DNA from 4 places in the Vibrio spartinae genome. Region 2 is predicted to be linked to each of the others. Evidence: predicted binding sites of a transcription regulator. Region 2 holds the regulator's gene; each other region holds the start of a gene.
What was found. The regulator PurR, encoded in region 2, represses purine synthesis genes. The targets are predictions, from matches to a motif close to TNANGNAAACGTTTNCNTNA.
Positions count from the first base shown of each region.

Region 1: the regulator PurR is predicted to act here: its motif matches at 1,309-1,328, upstream of OCU60_RS07760 (phosphoribosylaminoimidazolesuccinocarboxamide synthase).
Region 3: the regulator PurR is predicted to act here: its motif matches at 2,090-2,109, upstream of glyA (serine hydroxymethyltransferase).
Region 4: the regulator PurR is predicted to act here: its motif matches at 2,944-2,963, upstream of OCU60_RS12880 (uracil-xanthine permease family protein).

Region 1 is NZ_AP024907.1:1,751,001-1,755,540, forward strand. Features, by position in the region: gene OCU60_RS07760 (phosphoribosylaminoimidazolesuccinocarboxamide synthase) at 68-1,177, opposite strand; gene OCU60_RS07765 (hypothetical protein) at 1,452-1,862, opposite strand; gene OCU60_RS07770 (tetratricopeptide repeat protein) at 2,271-3,347, opposite strand; gene OCU60_RS07775 (OmpA family protein) at 3,411-4,061, opposite strand; gene OCU60_RS07780 (DUF2786 domain-containing protein) at 4,157-4,540, opposite strand, start outside.
Region 2 is NZ_AP024907.1:2,402,480-2,407,019, reverse strand. Features, by position in the region: gene glgA (glycogen synthase GlgA) at 1-1,269, shown strand, start outside; gene OCU60_RS10490 (TfoX/Sxy family DNA transformation protein) at 1,405-1,995, opposite strand; cyclic di-GMP riboswitch class I at 2,124-2,209, opposite strand; gene purR (HTH-type transcriptional repressor PurR) at 2,352-3,362, opposite strand; gene elyC (envelope biogenesis factor ElyC) at 3,668-4,498, opposite strand.
Region 3 is NZ_AP024907.1:1,042,529-1,047,068, forward strand. Features, by position in the region: gene gmhB (D-glycero-beta-D-manno-heptose 1,7-bisphosphate 7-phosphatase) at 58-606, shown strand; tRNA gene OCU60_RS04870 (tRNA-Tyr) at 826-910, opposite strand; tRNA gene OCU60_RS04875 (tRNA-Tyr) at 964-1,048, opposite strand; gene OCU60_RS04880 (YitT family protein) at 1,238-1,843, opposite strand; gene glyA (serine hydroxymethyltransferase) at 2,164-3,414, shown strand; gene OCU60_RS04890 (hypothetical protein) at 3,558-3,890, opposite strand; gene lipA (lipoyl synthase) at 4,095-4,540, opposite strand, start outside.
Region 4 is NZ_AP024907.1:2,885,376-2,889,915, forward strand. Features, by position in the region: gene bepA (beta-barrel assembly-enhancing protease) at 1-433, shown strand, start outside; gene arsC (arsenate reductase (glutaredoxin)) at 452-802, shown strand; gene wrbA (NAD(P)H:quinone oxidoreductase) at 799-1,383, shown strand; gene OCU60_RS12875 (DUF2066 domain-containing protein) at 1,454-2,818, opposite strand; gene OCU60_RS12880 (uracil-xanthine permease family protein) at 3,005-4,246, shown strand; gene ybaK (Cys-tRNA(Pro) deacylase) at 4,324-4,540, opposite strand, start outside.

The DNA.
Region 1 (4,540 bases), 650 kb from region 2:
GTTGTGATGAGCGGATGATATCGATCAACGGATTGATGTAATCCATAGCGGTTCTGCTATTGAAGCATTATGCAGGCTGAATGAGGCCATATTCCCGGTCAAGTATCTCAATAATTTCTTGTTTTGGATTGTTACTCAGATGGATGGGCTGACCCGTAATCTTTTCGGCAATCCCCGTATAAGTTTCGGAAATGTCCTGTAATGCTTTCAAGGGTAAAGCATTGTCTCTGGCGAGCGCTTCTCGCTCAGGCATGCGTGTTTTGTTCAGCAGAATGTCTGGGTCTGGGAAGTAGTTCAGCAAAAACTGACGGAAGCCTTCTTTTGAATTTTCAACGATATGGCCGGCAGCATATTGCTGAGCATCCCAGATTCTGGATGAATCCGGTGTACCAACTTCATCCATATAAATGAGTTTATCTTGCCCCTGAGCATCGGTGACATAACCAAATTCAAATTTGGTGTCGACGAAGATCTGGTCAATATCAGCGAGCGTCTGGCTGATCACATCAAAGCCTTCTTTCAGTAACTTCTCATATAAACTGATATCTTCTGGCTGACGGAAGTTAAATGCGGCGTAATTTGCTGCGATATCTTGTCGGCTGATGTTGACATCATCGGCCTCTGGAACACCGGGAATTCCTTTGAGAATGCCTTTCGTTGATGGTGTGAACAGCAATTCAGGCAGTTGCTTATCTTTTCCTAACCCTTCGGGAAGCTGAATACCGCAGAATTCTCGCTCACCTTTCTCGTAGGCCCGCCACATTGAACCCGTGATATAGCTGCGGCAGATGGCTTCAATTTTAATCGGTGTGGCTTGCTGAACAATCCAGACAAACGGGTGGGGGATATCAAGAATATGGCTGTCTGCCAGACCGTGCTGGCGAAATAGTTTGAACCAGTGATTGGAAATTGCGTTGAGAGCAGCGCCTTTTCCCGGTACTCCGGCGATACCACCTTCAGCGTGCCAGATACAGTCAAAAGCAGAGATACGGTCACTGATGACCATAATTGCCAGCGGGGCATCTGCTGCGACGTTGTAGCCTTTTTGTTGAATCAGGCGACGGCTGTCTTCTTCAGTTAACCAGTAAACGGAACGAACTTTTCCACTATGAACGGGTTTGCTGGTGCGAATGGGGAGGTCGTCATTGACGGCGAGAATTTGATCGGCGAGGCTCATTCAGACATTCCTATCTAAAAAGTAATCGGTTCAACTGACAGATACCCGTTGACCAGACACAGAGTGACAAACATTACGGGATATCCGATTTCTGAGCGCATCATACCAGAACTATTTTTCACTGCCAGAGAAAAAGCAAACGTTTGCTTCAAGGGGGGTATTTTCAACCAATCACTGATCTAAAAAAAATCCCCTGTGTAGAGGGGATGAAATGGTGATTGCAGTGTTCAGTGGTGATGTTGAGCGTTTTGGTTGCCGGAATGAGTCGCTGGAATCAATGGTAGTGGCGGTTTGGATCCGCCACAAAGAAAATCTCACAGTGGTATTGTTGACCCAACTGTATGAGCTGTTTCCGCGCCTGTTCGGTGAGTCGTTGTGAAGCCACGATGGCGCAGGCATTGCCTGATAGGATGGCTTTACGAATCACATGATACTCATCCATCGTCTTTGAGGCTTTCAGTTGCACAACTTGATGACCCGGAATCTTGTGTGAATCGAGTGAGCGTAGATCCGGCCGGTAGGATTCCGATGTGACCAGAATCCACTGTGGCAGTTGAGAGAGCTGTGCTAAACGATCATACAGATAGCTTGCCATTGCGTCATATCGGGTCGCATTTTGGGGCGAGTGGTGACCGGTATAGTGGTGCAATCCGGATGAGTACATCAAATCATTCAACAAACGCATAATACTGATTCCTTATACATGCTGTATATATATACAGTATTTTATATTGAATGACTGATCAAGTAGGAATTGGTGTAAATTCGTACTTTTCTGTTATCAAGATCTCATTACTGAATATTTCCTGTTCGTGAATGCGAACTGGAATCGAGAAAATCCAATCGGACACGCCTGTCTGTCAGCGGTGGTGACAGACAGGCGCGGGACTGAGCAAGGGAACTGGTGTTTCACTGCTGAGTAATGGTGGGGATTCGGCTTTGAGTTTTGAGCGAGTGACTTATCGTAAAAAGGCATATCGCGTTGTTGTATTGTCGTGATAAGCGGTTTGACTGATGCAGACAACGACTACTGCACAGTCATGGTTTCGGGTGTTATTGTTTTATTGCGCTATTGTTTTATTGCGCTATTGTTTTATTGCGCGGAGGTGCTTTGCTGATGTGCTAATAGTGATTTTAATGCTTGATTTAACCGTTTCATCTCTTCATCACTGCCTTTCATATCCGGGTGATAAATCTTACTCAGCTGTTTATAACGCAGTTTGATCTGTTTGACATCTGGTATTTCTGTGACTGAGAAGCCAAATAAAGCACATGCTAAATCGAGGCTATTCGGGCGAGCTGGGGGCTGTTTGGGTGGCGTTTGTTGTAAGCGCTTCATCTCTTGAAACAGCATGGTCATTTGTTGTTTTTGTTTGCGAATCGTTTGTTCCTGCTGCTTGATTTTTTGCTGTTGTATAGTGGTACCAGACTGAACCTGTAACGGCTCTGACGGTGGTAGTTGAACCTCAGGGCGAGTTGATTCCGCTGTTCTGAGCTGTTTTTTGAGTCGAATATAGACAACTCCCAGTAAAGTCAATGCTAGCATCAGTACGGCTACAATCACGCTGGATATGATCTGAGGCAGCGTGAATTGAGCAGCATCGGCTTGAGCATTATTGAAACGGACCGGAGAAATTGTGGTATCGGGGGCTTGAGCATCTTCGAGTGCTTTTCTCCGCGAAATTTCTTTCATTCGGCGGTGATTGAACTGTTGTTCGAGTAACTGGCTGTAGCGTTGCTCTGCTGTTGGATTAGACAATCCTGCAATCCGGTACCAAATCAGTGCCTGAGTTTCACCCGACAGATCCGTCACTTGTTCATAGAGTTGACCCAGTTTGAACTGTGCTGTCGTGTCGCCTTGTGTTGCTAAGCGAGTCAGCCAATAGATCGCTTGTGTTTTATCCGGTGTGACACCGACGCTGCCATTAAGATAAGCATTCGCGACTTGTAATTGCGCCTGCTTATGGCCATTTTCAGCGGCTTGTTCCATCCAGTAAAAAGATTGTTTGGGGTCGGCTTTCACACCTTGTCCCTGTTGATAATGCAAGGCAAGTTGGTACTGTGCGTTTTTGTCACGCAAGATGGCTTGCTGGCGTAGGGTATTGATGTCGGCGGCATATGCAGATGCAAGAACCAGCAACAAACATATCAGTAATAATCTCAATCGCACGCCTGACCCCTAAGGTTGATATTCCGGATTCAGCGTAATTTCTGATCCGGAATATTTGTCAGTTTATTTCAGTGGTAGGATCTGTATTTCAACCCGTCGGTTACACTGTCTTCCCTGCGGTGTACTATTGGTGCACAGAGGGTGGCGCTCGCCAATGCCCCGAGCAATCGCCCGACCGGGAGCAACGCCTTGTGAGACGAGATACTGACGTACCGATTCTGCCCGTTTTTCTGATAAGACTTGATTCGTGCGGTCGCTACCAGTGCTGTCGGTATGGCCATCAATGACTAAACTGGTTTCGGGATATTCCACTAAAATTTTAGCCACACCATTTAAGGTATTGTGAATCGAAGCATTGAGATGGTAATCGTTGGTATTAAAACCGATTCCGTTTTTCATGCGTAAACGAAGCTGATGTTCTCCGACGCGCTCAACCTGAACGCCGGAATTGACAAGAGAACGTCGTAGTGCTGCTTCTTGTTTGTCAAAGTAGTAGCCGACACCGCCACCAATCGCAGCACCACCGGCTGCGCCAATGAGTGCTCGCTGGCGCCGCTCTCTGGCGTTATCACCCGAAGCGAGACCCACTGCAATCCCCGAAATTGCACCAATTAGTGCGCCTTTGGTGGTTGAGTTGGTTTCGTTTTCACCCGTTGTTGCATTCTGTCTTTGCGTTGCTTCGCACCCGGCCAGTAGCGAAAGCAGAGAAAGCATAATGATGGTTCGTTTCACTGAGATACTCCCTGATTGTTATTCTCGTATCATGAATCACAATTATCTATCACATTGTAGACAATAATTCGGATGAATTATTTCAATAATTTTGGTGCTTGTGCACCATCAATCGGTCTGTTGACAGAAATTCTACGTCCTTTTTTCAATCCGGTCTCGTAATCTTCGGTCAAATTTTTCATCGCTTCTTTGAGTTGTTTCTTAAATGTTTCGCGGTCAATGTTCTGGAATTCCCGATCAATATAGCTATTGATTTTATCTGCGGAATCTTGATCGGGGGTGATATCCGGTAATTTTTCCAGTGCACCTTCGATCCAACCAGATAAAAAAGAGTTAACTCTGCGCGACACTTCTTGTGTCGATGTGCCACTGCCAGCAAAACTATTACGGAACTGACCGGTTTGCTCGTTCATTTCACGATAAATGACATCAAAAGCAAAAGCGGCAAAAATAGCGCGATC
Region 2 (4,540 bases):
CCTCATACGGCTTATCAAGTTCGTAAGTTTGACCGGAACGGTGTAGAAATTTACTTGATTGACTGTGATAAATATTTTGATCGACCGGAGTTGTATTCCGAACATAATCGGGCCTATGCCGATAATGGGGAACGCTTTGGATTTTTTTCTGCTGCGGCATTGGATGTTCTACCGAAATTGGGCATTCAGCCTGATATCATTCATGCCAATGATTGGCATACCGGATTTGTCCCTTTCTTATTAAAAACACGTTATGCCGACGATCCTTATTTTCAGCGGATGAAGAGCATATTGACGATCCATAATGCTCTATTTAAAGGGGTATTTTCTTATGATGAATTAGAAATTATCCCTGAATTGCATTTAAGTGGTATGGAGGTGCTACAGTATGGTCACGGTTATGTGAGTGCGCTCAGAGTTGGTATAGCGTATGCGGATAAGATTAATGCCGTCAGTCGTCACTATGCTGCTGAGTTACTGACACCACTTGGTGCCCACGGATTAGTCGATGATTTTGTCCGTCGTGAGAGAGATCTGTTCGGTATTGTTAATGGTTGTGATTACTCGGAGTGGGATCCTCGAATTGACAGTTATATTCCACGGAATTACACCAACGAGCCCGATTCCTTAAAAGAAGGAAAAGCAACCTGTAAACGTCAGCTACAAGAAGAATTGTTATTGCCCACCCGAGATGTCCCCGTGTTTGGAATGGTTTGTCGTTTGACCTATCAAAAAGGATTTCACTATTTGCTGCCGATTCTGGAACAGTTTCTGCGAAATGACGTGCAATTGGTGATTGTCGGAACCGGGGAGCCGGAAATAGCAAATCGTCTGCACCAGATCTCTGCGACATCATCACAAAAATTTGCGTTTGTTGATGCTTACAGTAACCGTTTCGCTCATTTGGTTGAAGCTGCCTCGGATTTCTTTGTGATGCCCTCTGAGTTTGAAGCGTGTGGATTAAATCAGATTTATAGTATGGCTTATGGCACGCTGCCGATTGTCCGAGAGGTCGGTGGGCTGAAAGACACCGTTTTTGACTATGACCATTTTCCTGATAAAGCGACAGGATTCAGCTTTGCTGAACCGACTTCGGAAGCATTACTCATTTGTATGCAGCGTGCATTACTGTTCTATTTGCAGCAACCAGAGAAAAAGTTAGATATACAGCTGCGTGCGATGCAGCAAGATTTTCGTTGGGAAGATTCTGCTCAACAGTATGTCCGGATGTATGAAGCCGCACTGATGGGCTACTCACATATGCATTGATTCTTATTCTATTGAGAAAAACGATTGAGTAAAAAAAAGCACCGTTGACGGTGCTTTTTTGTTCTGGCTCGACGAGAAAATGGGCGTTGTATACTCTGAAAAATGTATACGATAGTATAAATATTGTTCAATAAATTAAATTTGCCGAGCTAGCTCGTCGCGTCTTGCCTGAGAAATTACAGACCAGTGTTTTCCTTCGATCGCACCTTCTAATGCCCATAAGAGCTCTAATGGTGGCTGTGTAGAAGGATGAGAGCTCAAAATCGCTTTATATGCGCTGAGAGAACCTTTCTGATGAAGCTCTTCAACTGAATTAATCCCTGCTTTGCGTAGCATCCGTTCGGTTGCTAAACGAAGATTAGGCAGATCTTTCAATCGTTTCGGTTTTGTCTCTACATGGGTCGTTTTTTCATTTTTTGCATTCAAATAGGCTTGTTTCGCGATATTGAAAATCGTGTCCACATCATCCCAATAGTCTGCAGGAAGTGCAAAATACTTAGTCACAACAGGAAAGCCACGTTTTGTATACACATAAGGTTCAAAACCTTTTGCTTTAAACGTTTCCAGTGAGTGACTGTCTGCCCGTATATGTAGTTTGTCTTGAACGACAAGAGCGAACATTATATCGTTTACGAAAATACCAAACCCGCCGAACATTGAGCGTGATTTGACACGACCTAATTGTTCAAAAAGTCGCATTGAATCTCTAAGAATTGGTTTATCCATGCTTTACGTCTCGGTGTATTTTTAAATGAATACGCCACCAAAGTCAGGTCCGAGAATGTAGCAAAAGAATGCAGAAGATATGTTAACAGAACGTCAAATGATTGACGAACATGAGATGCATTTTTGCCATCGGTAACCCCGCTACCTACCATCTTCATGGTTTAGGCCGGAGGCTTTGCGTCCCATCTTTTCAGATGGTTTGCCCTGTGCGTGACACTTTTCCAGTACGGAATTATGAAGCAACTATACGAATAACCACTCCACAATGTGTGATTCTAGTCCAATTAATAAAGGTTATCAATAGAAAGAAAGTGGTTGGAGGAATGACCACTTTCCAATGGGGTGTTAATTTAGTGTTATTTTTTGTTTAAATCTTTAACGGTATTGCGTTCCACAATTTCAGGATGCATTTCAAACGTACGGCGTTCATGTTCTTTACTTTTGATCCGTTCCAATAAGATTTCAAAAGCGTTTTTCCCGACCCGACGTTTCGGTTGGTGGATGGTTGTCAATGGCGGAGAAAAATATTCAGAGATCTCAATATTGTCATAACCGATCACCGATATATCTTCAGGAACCTTGATGCCTCTCTGTTGTAAGCGACTCATGAGTCCTAAAGCCATCGTGTCATTGAAGCAAAAAACGGCAGTGGGCTGTTCATCCATCGCAATAATTTTGTCTGCAGCCAAGACTGCCGTATCACATTCGAAGTTGCCTTCCAGTATCCAGTTTTCATTTGGGGTCAAGCCTGCTTCAGCCATGGCTCTATAGAATCCTTGAATCCGTTCCTGACAAGCTGCCTTTGATAGATGTCCACTCAGACAAGCAATATCGCGGTGACCTTTATCAAGCAGGTACTTGGTTGCAAGGTAGCCACCTTCTTCTGAATTATCGATGATTTTGTCGGCTTGTGAGCTTTCAGGTCCCCAGTCCATGATGACTTTGGGAATATCATTATAGGCTTCTAGCATTTCTAGAAGCTCGGCAGTCAGGTCAGAACAGATGACTAACATGCCATCGACCCGTTTTTCAGCCAGCATCCGAATGTAGTCGCGTTGCTTTTCATATAAGCCACCGGTATTACATAAGATGAGCGTGTAGCCTTGTCGGTAGCAATAACTTTCAACACCATCAATGACTTCAGAGAAGAAGGGGTTGGTAGACTGGGTCACTAACATGCCGATTGTGCGCGTTGAGTTGCATTTCAGACTCCGAGCTACAGCACTTGGTGCATAGTTCAGTGTCTTCACGGCTGCCATGACTTTCTCTTGAGTCGTTTCTGCCACAAATCGAGTTTTGTTAATTACATGTGAAACTGTTGTTGTTGAAACTCCCGCCAAGCGGGCAACGTCTTTTATCGTAGCCATAGGTATTGTCCTGTCGCTTATGCTGAAGATCCAGCAATTCGGAGCAAATTACAATTGAATGTTTAGTTATGAAGATATTATCTATTTGTATAATCGGATAACCCGTACAGAAATAATATTCTGAGGTTATACTGCAATAAGGACAAAAACCGCTAAATTTAGCGGTTTTTGTCTGGTATAGAATATGCTTTAATCGCGAATTTTAGACTGCCGATTCAGTAATAGCAATTAAAATGAAGCATTCATCCCACGCGACTGCTGAATCCAGACTGAGAGTCTGATTCACATGAAGAGATAGCATCATGCTATGGCTCTTGTTGCAACGGTTCAGCGACGGTCGCTTCCTGATTGGCGACCCAGTTTTTCAAATAGTGCCAAAACCTTCCCAATGTTTCATACCAATATTTTTCTGTCTGCTCGAGATAAATCGCCTTAGGCGCATATTTTATCCACGGTTGCACTATATTTTTATAGGACAGGTAGTTGGTCGGTGCCGGGATCGGATTGAGTCCGGCAGATTGAAATTCATGCAACGCGCGATCCATATGACTGGCAGAGGTGACGAGCACTAATTTTCGTGGTCCGACAAAACTTGCGGCTAACTGGGCTTCTTCCCAAGTATCTTTGGCACTTTCCAGTAACACGATATCTGATTTTGCTACACCGAGTGATAAGGCAACTCTTGCCAGCATTCGGGCATGACTGAATCGGGTACCACCCGCATATCCGGAAAGAATCAGGCGAGATCCCGGATACATCCGCATGATTCGGATCCCTTCGGTAAGTCGCATCAGTGCTGAGCGACTGAGTTGAGATGTCGGTGGGAGTTGGTCATCAACGACATGACCGCTGCCGAGAACCATGATGTAGTCAATGCTACCCTCAACGGGTAAAAAGGCTGAATACTTGCGTTCCAATGGTGCGAGAAGGCGTTCTGAAACGGGTTGAAATGATGCTAGAAACAGCAACGTGTAGGAGAACAGAACAATCAGGCAACCGGTTTTCCTTTTTGTTGAAAACATAATCATCATGAGGCCAATAAAACCGATGATGAGCAAGGCGGGAAGGGGCATCATTAATGCAGCTATGATTTTTTTAAGCTCAAACATATAAGAAATAGTCCGAAAAAACAGCAATTGAGATTAAAAACGAATAATCCTCTTTATTCCTGCCATTCC
Region 3 (4,540 bases), 1.4 Mb from region 2:
TCCGGCAGTGAGTTTGAGTATAATAACCCACATTAATTAGTCGGATGGGGTAAAGCTTTGGCTAAACCAGCAGTGTTTCTGGATCGCGATGGTGTGATCAATATTGATAGTGATTATGTTCATGATGAACATGATTTCCACTTCATTGATGGGATTTTTGAGGCAACAAAACGCTTGAAGGATATGGGATATCTTTTAGTGGTCGTCACCAATCAAGCGGGGATCGCGCGAGGTTTGTTTAGCGAAGATCGCTTTTTGAGCCTGACTCAGTGGATGGATTGGAATTTCATTGATCACGCGGTCGAGTTGGATGGGATTTATTATTGTCCTCACCATCCAGAACATGGTCTCGGTAAATATAAGCAGGACTGCGATTGCCGAAAACCCCAGCCCGGTATGTTTATCTCGGCGCGTGATTTTCTCGACATCGATATGGCAAATTCGGTGATGGTTGGTGATAAACCATCAGACTTGATTGCCGCTCAGGCCGCAGGAGTTGGCACTTCAATTTTGGTTCGCACCGGAAAACCAGTGACTGAAGATGGGGAATCACTTGCCGATGTGGTTCTTGATAGCATCAAAGATGTACCAGCCTATCTGGCGTGATGGCTTGTTATCCGGACGCGGGACAGAAAAATTGAGTTGATATCATATTGAATGTCATAAAGCGGGGAGGCGATTGATTCGTTCGTGTCTCTTTGCTGGCATTTATCGCAGTATGAGGTCGGTATTGAATCTGGCATCGCCACAGTCATTCAATCCGATGTGGGTGAATTGCCTGAATAAAGATAGAAAAAAAGCCAGCGATATGCTGGCTTTTCTATATGGTGGAGGGGGACGGATTCGAACCATCGAAGGCGGAGCCGGCAGATTTACAGTCTGCTCCCTTTGGCCACTCGGGAACCCCTCCAGAGTTTTGTTCATGCCTGAATCAGATCAACAATGATTCAAACATTTTGAATATGGTGGAGGGGGACGGATTCGAACCATCGAAGGCGGAGCCGGCAGATTTACAGTCTGCTCCCTTTGGCCACTCGGGAACCCCTCCAGGGTGTGCACTTTGTATTGAAGACATATTCCCGAAACATCTCTTCGGTGCGGGGCGCATCATAGCAAACCTATGCAGTCTGTAAAGACTTTTCTAATAATTTATGACTGAGTGATGTCTTTTTGGACAAATGTGCTATTTCTTATTCAACATCAGGATATATAAGGCAAAATCTACGCACTTTATTGTTTATGATGAACCGTAAGTGACAGAATATCGGGATGGTTTATGATTCATCGCCAGCACAATATTGAGTACAGCCGCGCTGAGTATTGAGACGGCAATTATTGCTGGGGACAGGTAAAATAAGGATGCACAGACAATTGATGCATCAATGCATAGTTGTGTTTTTCCCACAGAAATCCCGAATTTATCCTGAATCAATAAGCAGAAGACATTGAATCCGCCTAAGCTTGAACGATGGCGGAAAAGAATCAACATTCCCAGCCCCATCAAAAGTCCTCCTGTGATAGCACAGTAAATGACATTGACATCTGTTAACCGAATGAAGTGTGAAAATAGGTCGGTAAACAAGGAGACCAGTAGTCCGGAAATCAAACTGTTTAGCGTAAACCTGCGACCAAACCGTTTCCAGGCGAGCAAATAGAAAGGCGCATTGCATAACAGATACAGCACACCAAAAGAGTAGGGCGTTAGCTGGTTGAATAATAATGCTAATCCGGCAGTCCCCCCGGTAATGGCATGTGCTGCCTGCAGAAACATAATTCCCTGAGCAACCAAAAAGCTCCCGGTCATCATGGCAATGATATCTTCCTGAAATGTGTGTTTTTCCATTGAGGGTCAAAAGTATTGGGATAATTGCGGAGAATACTAAAGAAAAGGTGATGCTTTCGGTAGCTAGCAGCAGTAAATTCAGGTAAACCTATGTCTTTGGTTCTTTACATCATGTAAACCTGAAAGTTGACACGCGTGATGCGATCATGGTGTGACTTTTCGGTATCATGAAAAAACTGCATGATAATTTGTCTATTTGGGCTTTATGACATAAATCAATTTAGGTAGAATACGCGCCAAATTAAGTGACGAAAACGTTTGCGTTAAGTCAGAATGTCGTTTTATTAAACTTTCCAGTCAATCTGAGTCAGGAGATACAGATGCTTAAGCGTGATATGAATATCGCTGATTATGATGCGGATCTTTTCGCAGCCATTCAAGAAGAAACTCTTCGTCAGGAAGAGCACATTGAACTTATTGCTTCAGAAAATTACACCAGTCCACGCGTCATGGAAGCTCAGGGTTCTCAGCTGACCAATAAGTATGCAGAAGGCTATCCAAGTAAGCGCTATTATGGTGGTTGCGAGTATGTCGATAAAGTTGAAACATTAGCGATTGAACGTGCATGTCAACTGTTTAACTGTGAATATGCAAACGTCCAGCCTCACTCCGGGTCTCAGGCGAACAGCGCTGTATACATGGCATTATTGAATCCCGGCGATACGGTTTTAGGGATGAGTCTGGCTCATGGGGGGCACTTAACACATGGGTCTCCGGTTAACTTCTCCGGTAAACACTACCATGTGATTCCTTATGGCATTGATGAAAGTGGTCAGATTAACTACGACGAAATGGAATCGCTGGCTGTTGAACACAAGCCGAAAATGATTATCGGTGGTTTTTCTGCTTATTCACAGATTGTTGATTGGGCTCGGATGCGTGAAATTGCTGATAAAGTTGATGCTTACTTGTTTGTCGATATGGCTCATGTGGCCGGTCTGGTAGCTGCTGGTGCTTATCCAACGCCGGTTCCTCATGCTCACGTTGTGACAACCACAACACATAAAACTCTGGCGGGTCCTCGTGGTGGTTTGATTCTGTCAAGCGCTGGTGAGGACATGTACAAAAAACTGAACTCTGCTGTATTCCCCGGTGGTCAGGGTGGTCCTCTGATGCATGTGATTGCGGCAAAAGCCGTTGCGTTCAAAGAAGCAATGGAACCAGAATTTAAAGCGTATCAGGAACGTGTCGTTCAAAATGCCAAAGCGATGGTTGCTCAGTTCCAAGCTCGCGGCTATAAAATCGTCTCAAATAGTACCGAAAACCACCTGTTCTTAGTTGATTTAATCGATAAAGATATCACGGGTAAAGAAGCGGATGCAGCGCTCGGTGCCGCGAATATGACAGTGAATAAAAACTCTGTGCCAAATGACCCGCGTAGTCCATTTGTAACGTCTGGTATTCGTGTCGGCACACCTGCAATTACCCGACGCGGCTTTACTGTCGATGATGCGAAAGAGTTGGCAAACTGGATGTGTGATGTTCTGGATAACATCAATGATCCAAGTGTGATTGATGCGACGAAAGCAAAAGTGCTTGAAATTTGTAAGCGTCTCCCTGTTTACGCATAAGTCGTCTTTGCATGCTGATGATAAAAATAAACCCGCTTAAAGCGGGTTTATTGTTTTCAAATAAAGTCGATTCACAACCAAGCAATAGATTCAAAAGTGTCAGTGAAAGGACAATCGCTTGAGAATCTCACCTCACCGTGAGATTAATCTTTAGAGATGCTCAGTGTTGTGCCTGACTTACATTTGAATAGGTAGTAATTTTCACTTTCAGTAAATTTGCCTAACCCTTCGCCATCACAGTAATCAATATTGATCCCGCGCATGACTTCAAGTGTGTCTTCTGATTTGAGCGCAAATTTAGAGCCGTCGGCACAGACGATGCGAACGCGTCCCGCATTATCCAGCGAGTAGACTTTCACGTCGGTATTACAAAGCTCAAAAGACGCTTCACGGTAGTTGTCTTCTTTGGTATTTGAAGCACAACCAGCGAGTGTGAGCGCGAGTCCGACAATGCCCCAGATCGTGGCCGTTTTCATCATATATATCCTTACATCGACAGTGAATTCAAGTTGTTCTCTAGACTATAGAACAATGCTTATAGATTCAATCTCATGACACAAATTATGGCAATCGTTTCACATTTGCTATGGTGGTGTTTCTGAGTGAATCAAGCATTGATGTGAGAGAGCGTGTAACGGAGAGTCATCAGGCCGATGCAATACACCGACCTGATTGGGGGGTTATTTGACTTCAACGCCTTTGGCTTGCAGATCGGCATGATAGGATGAACGAACAAATGGACCACATGCAGCATGAGTAAAGCCCAGCTCAAGCGCAATGTCTTTCAGTTCATCAAACTCTTCTGGTGGCACATACCGTTCAACAGGCAGATGATGGCGGCTCGGTGCCAGATATTGACCCAGAGTCAGCATGGTCACACCATGTGCGCGCAGATCTTTCAGCACTTCGACGATCTCTTCTTTTGTTTCACCCAGTCCCATCATCAAACCGGATTTAGTTGGGATGTCCGGGTGTTGCTGTTTGAATTTTTGTAATAACTCAAGAGACCATTTGTAATTTGCACCGGGTCTGACCTTGCGGTACAAGCGGGGCGCTGTTTCCAGATTGTGATTGAATACATCTGGCGGATTATCTTGCAGGATGGTCAGTGCTGTATCCATCCGAC
Region 4 (4,540 bases), 480 kb from region 2:
TTATCTTGATGCCGCATCCGATCTCTATATCGGGCAGGGAAAAGCCAAGCAATCGATTCAATTACTCGCACAAGCACTGAAACAGTCGCCTCACAATTCCGTCCTGACGATTAACGATGCCAATGCTTTAATGGCGGACAAACAATATCAGCGTGCAGTACAGACACTACAACGCTATACCCACAATCATCCAGATGATCCGAATGGCTGGTCTATACTCTCACAAGCCAGTAATCATGTGGGGAATCAACAGGAAGAATACGCAGCTCGCGCTGAATTGTTTGCGCTGAAAGCAAACTGGGATCAAGCGATCCAGTATTATACCCGGGCCAGCCAACTCGCCAAATTAGGCAGTTTGGAGCAAGCCCGCTACGATGCAAGAATCGACCAACTCATTACCCAGCGGGAACAATTCCTCGCTTTACAAAAATAATCCGTTCAAGGAGTCATTATGTCAGTCGTTATTTATCATAACCCCAAGTGCTCAAAAAGCCGGGAAACGCTTGTCCTTTTGGAAAGTAAAGGGATTCAACCTCAGGTCATCAAATATCTGGAAACCGAACTCACGCCCGCTCTCCTGAAAACGCTTTATGCGCAACTCGGCGTTGACAGTGTCAGAGACATGATGAGAACCAAAGAAAGTATTTATAAAGAACTCGATTTAGCCCGCGACTCACTCAGTGATGATGACTTGTTTCTGGCAATGATCGAACATCCGAAACTCATTGAACGCCCGATCGTCGTTGCCAACGGCAAAGCCCGTCACGGCCGCCCGCCCGAGCAGGTACTCGATATTCTATGAACCATAGAATTATTGTGCTTTATTACAGCCGCCATGGTTCCACGCTGGCTCTGGCGAGACAAATCGCACGGGGAGTCAATGCGGTTTCTGGCTGTGAAGCATTACTGAGAACCGTCCCAGATATTCCACCGTCAGCAGAACCGCCATCTGATCCTTATCTGACATATGATGAATTAAAAGAGTGTGATGGTTTGGCAATGGGAAGTCCGGTCTGGTTCGGGAATATGGCCGCGCCACTCAAACACTTTTGGGACGCAACCACCCCCCTCTGGATCAGTGGTGCATTGATAGATAAGCCAGCGTGTGTCTTTACGTCGTCGTCGTCGCTACACGGTGGTCAGGAGTCAACACTGCAAACGATGCAATTGCCCTTGCTCCATCATGGGATGCTTATTGTCGGCATTCCCTACAGTGAACCGGCATTACATACCACTCAAAGCGGGGGCACACCATACGGTGCCAGCCATCATGCCGCGGTATCCGGTCAATTGAGCGCAGAAGAAAAAACACTGGCGCAACGACTTGGTCAGCGTCTTGCCGCATTATCGATTCGACTCAATCCTGCCACAACAAATACATAAACCGTCGCGTTCAAAAAAATAAGGGCCTGAATAGCCCTTGTTTTCACATCTATTTTAATGACATATATCGTTACGGTGTATCTTGAGGCATCTGACCCTGGGACACCGTATCTCCTGAAGCCTCTGCCTGAGAATCATCATCTGATTGCTCGGTCACAGGGTGCTGACGCCACTGATATTGCAATGAAGATCGGCCAAGGTTTACTGGCGGATTGACCATCACCTGAGAATCAACATCATTCACGGACTTATTTCCCGTCGAATTCTTAAGCGCGTCCCCTTCGGGCGATGGTTGAGATAGTGGTTGCTCAGACAATTTTTTCTCAGACAATGGTTGCTCAGGCAGCGCTTGGTCAGTCACTGTTCCGTTAACGGCTGTCTCTTCAGATAAAGAGTGTTGCTCCGCTTGAGAAGGCGTAGCGGGTTGTTCATCGAATCCCATCTCGCCATCGGGCTTAGGCAGTTGTTCAATCAAATTGAGTGAAGCAAGCTCTTGTTCAAATTCTTCCTGAGTGGTTAACAGATGAACCCGGAATGTTACCTCATCCCCTTGAATTTGGATGACATCGACACTCGCTACAGAGCTGAGCTGGTTGAGCGCTTGTTCCAGTTTGAAAAAATGAACGGCCCGGCTTAAATGTTTCACATTAAGAATCATCGAATGGGACGATTGCCCAGCAACCACCACCCGATTTTTCTTGGCATAATATTGCGTTAATTGATGAATCAACTGTGCGAGTTCATCGTTACCATTTAAACGCCCGCTCATTGGTGGCACCGAAATATCTAACAGTTTTTCTGGTGTTTGATCGTAGAGCTTCCAGTTCAGCGTGTCTGACTGAGCCCGAATAATCAAAATTGCATCCGGATGATAACGCTCACTCGCATCACGAATAGGCTGAAGAAACTCACCCCAGATATCCGATGCTTCAATACTGGTAATATCGTCAAAATCACCGACAGGGACGATAAGAGGCAACCCCCGTTTTTCAGCCAGTTGTTTCAATTGCTGAACATTCGCATTCGCAACGTTTTCCCATGCGATATTACGCTGAAAGTTTTGATCTTCAACATACCAGACGAGAATAGTGGCTCGTTTTACCGGCCAGAAAGGGAGTTGTGCCTGAGTCAGCAATGTCCGTATCTGCTTGGCACTAAACTGCATTTTGACTATCTTTTGATCATCTTTCTGACCATAGCTAATCTGAGACAAATAAAGACGATTTCGAGACAGCGCTTTCTTAACCACTGGGTTATTTACAGCGTCTTGCTCCCCGGTCGCCCGAATAATCACATTTTCCATGCCCTGAATTCGAGCCTGGGATTCATCTTGCTCTTGATCAAGCGTGACTTCCGAACGATAAATATTGACCTGAGTTGCCGCATAACCGGAAAAAGTCAGGCATAACAAAATCAGACAAGCGAAATTTCGCATAGTAATCCAAAATACATCAACAATCGTGTCCCGATCATAAGCAACTATTGGTTTCCCGGCAAGAAAACCCTGCCACAATGACAAATATTCCTGCTCCCCCCTGGCAAAAAATAGCATCCTTGAAGCATGGCAAACGTTTCAATAAGTGATAGAATCCTCAAAATTTGTCTTAATCAGGGAAAAAACATGAAAAATGCCATATTAGGCGTGCAGATGCTCTTTGTTGCATTCGGCGCGCTGGTTCTGGTTCCGCTACTCACGGGACTCGATCCAAACGTCGCTCTCTTTGGCGCCGGTATCGGAACCCTTCTTTTTCAACTTATCACCCGTCGCTCCGTCCCTATCTTCCTCGCTTCTTCTTTCGCTTTCATTGCACCAATCCTCTACGGCGTTCAAGCTTGGGGCATACCTGCCACAATGGGTGGCCTAGTTGCTGCCGGAATCGTCTATGTTTTGCTAGGCGGATTAATCCGAGTCAATGGCGCAGATTTTATCCATAAACTTCTGCCACCCGTTGTCATTGGCCCAATCATTATGGTGATTGGACTCGGGCTTGCCCCAACAGCCGTCAATATGGCACTGGGAAAAACTGGGGATGGTTCCATTCAATTAATTGATGGACAGGTGGCCCTCTGGATTTCATGTGTTTCGTTGTTTACAACAATTCTCATCAGTGTCTTTGCCCGCGGCATGTTTAAACTGCTCCCGATTTTCGGTGGCATTATTGCCGGTTATACACTGAGCCTGATTTTTGATGTGGTCAGTTTTGAAGCGGTTGAGAATGCGGCTTGGTTCTCACTCCCCCACTTCACCATGCCTGAATTTAATATTAATGCCATTCTGTTTATGATTCCGGTTGCCATTGCACCGGCCGTCGAACATGTGGGGGATATTCTTTCTATCTCCAATGTCACCGGCAAAAATTACCTGAAAAAACCGGGTCTGCACCGCACTATTGCCGGTGACGGCATTGCAACCATCGCAGCAGCAATGGTTGGAGCACCACCCAATACAACCTACAGTGAAGTCACTGGTGCAGTCATGCTCACCAAAGCGTTCAATCCCGTGATTATGACTTGGGCGGCCGTGACTGCCATTATTTTAGCGCTGGTCGGCAAACTCGGCGCTTTACTCCAAACCATCCCCGTACCAGTGATGGGCGGTATTATGATTTTGTTATTCGGCTCCATTGCTTCGGTCGGTTTGAATACCCTGATCAAGAATCATGTTGATCTGCACCGATCAAGAAATCTGGTGATTGTCTCGGTGACCTTGGTATTTGGTATTGGCGGTATGGCCTTCGGTATTGGTGAGTTCAGCTTGCAGGGGATCAGTCTCTGTGGTGTCGTTGCTATCTTATTAAATCTAATCTTGCCAAATGACTTGGGCGAAAACCATGTCGTTGACAATGCGCAGATGGAAGACTAATACACCGCATCTCCCATGAAAAATCCCGGGAGCGTTAACGCCCGGGATTTTTTATCCGCTTTGAAAATGTTGGTGGTTTATTGATGTTCCAACCCTGTAGATTCACTCTCTAAACACGATCCATTCTCTAAACACAGTGGTAAAAATTTTGCGCGGGTCAGATCCGCCAGATCCCGAGGGGCTAATTCAATTTCCAGCCCTCTCCTACCCGCACTGACGCAAATCGTTTCTTGGTTCTCAGCACTGGTGTGAATAAATGTCGGCAACATTTTCTTCTGACCGAGTGGGCTGATG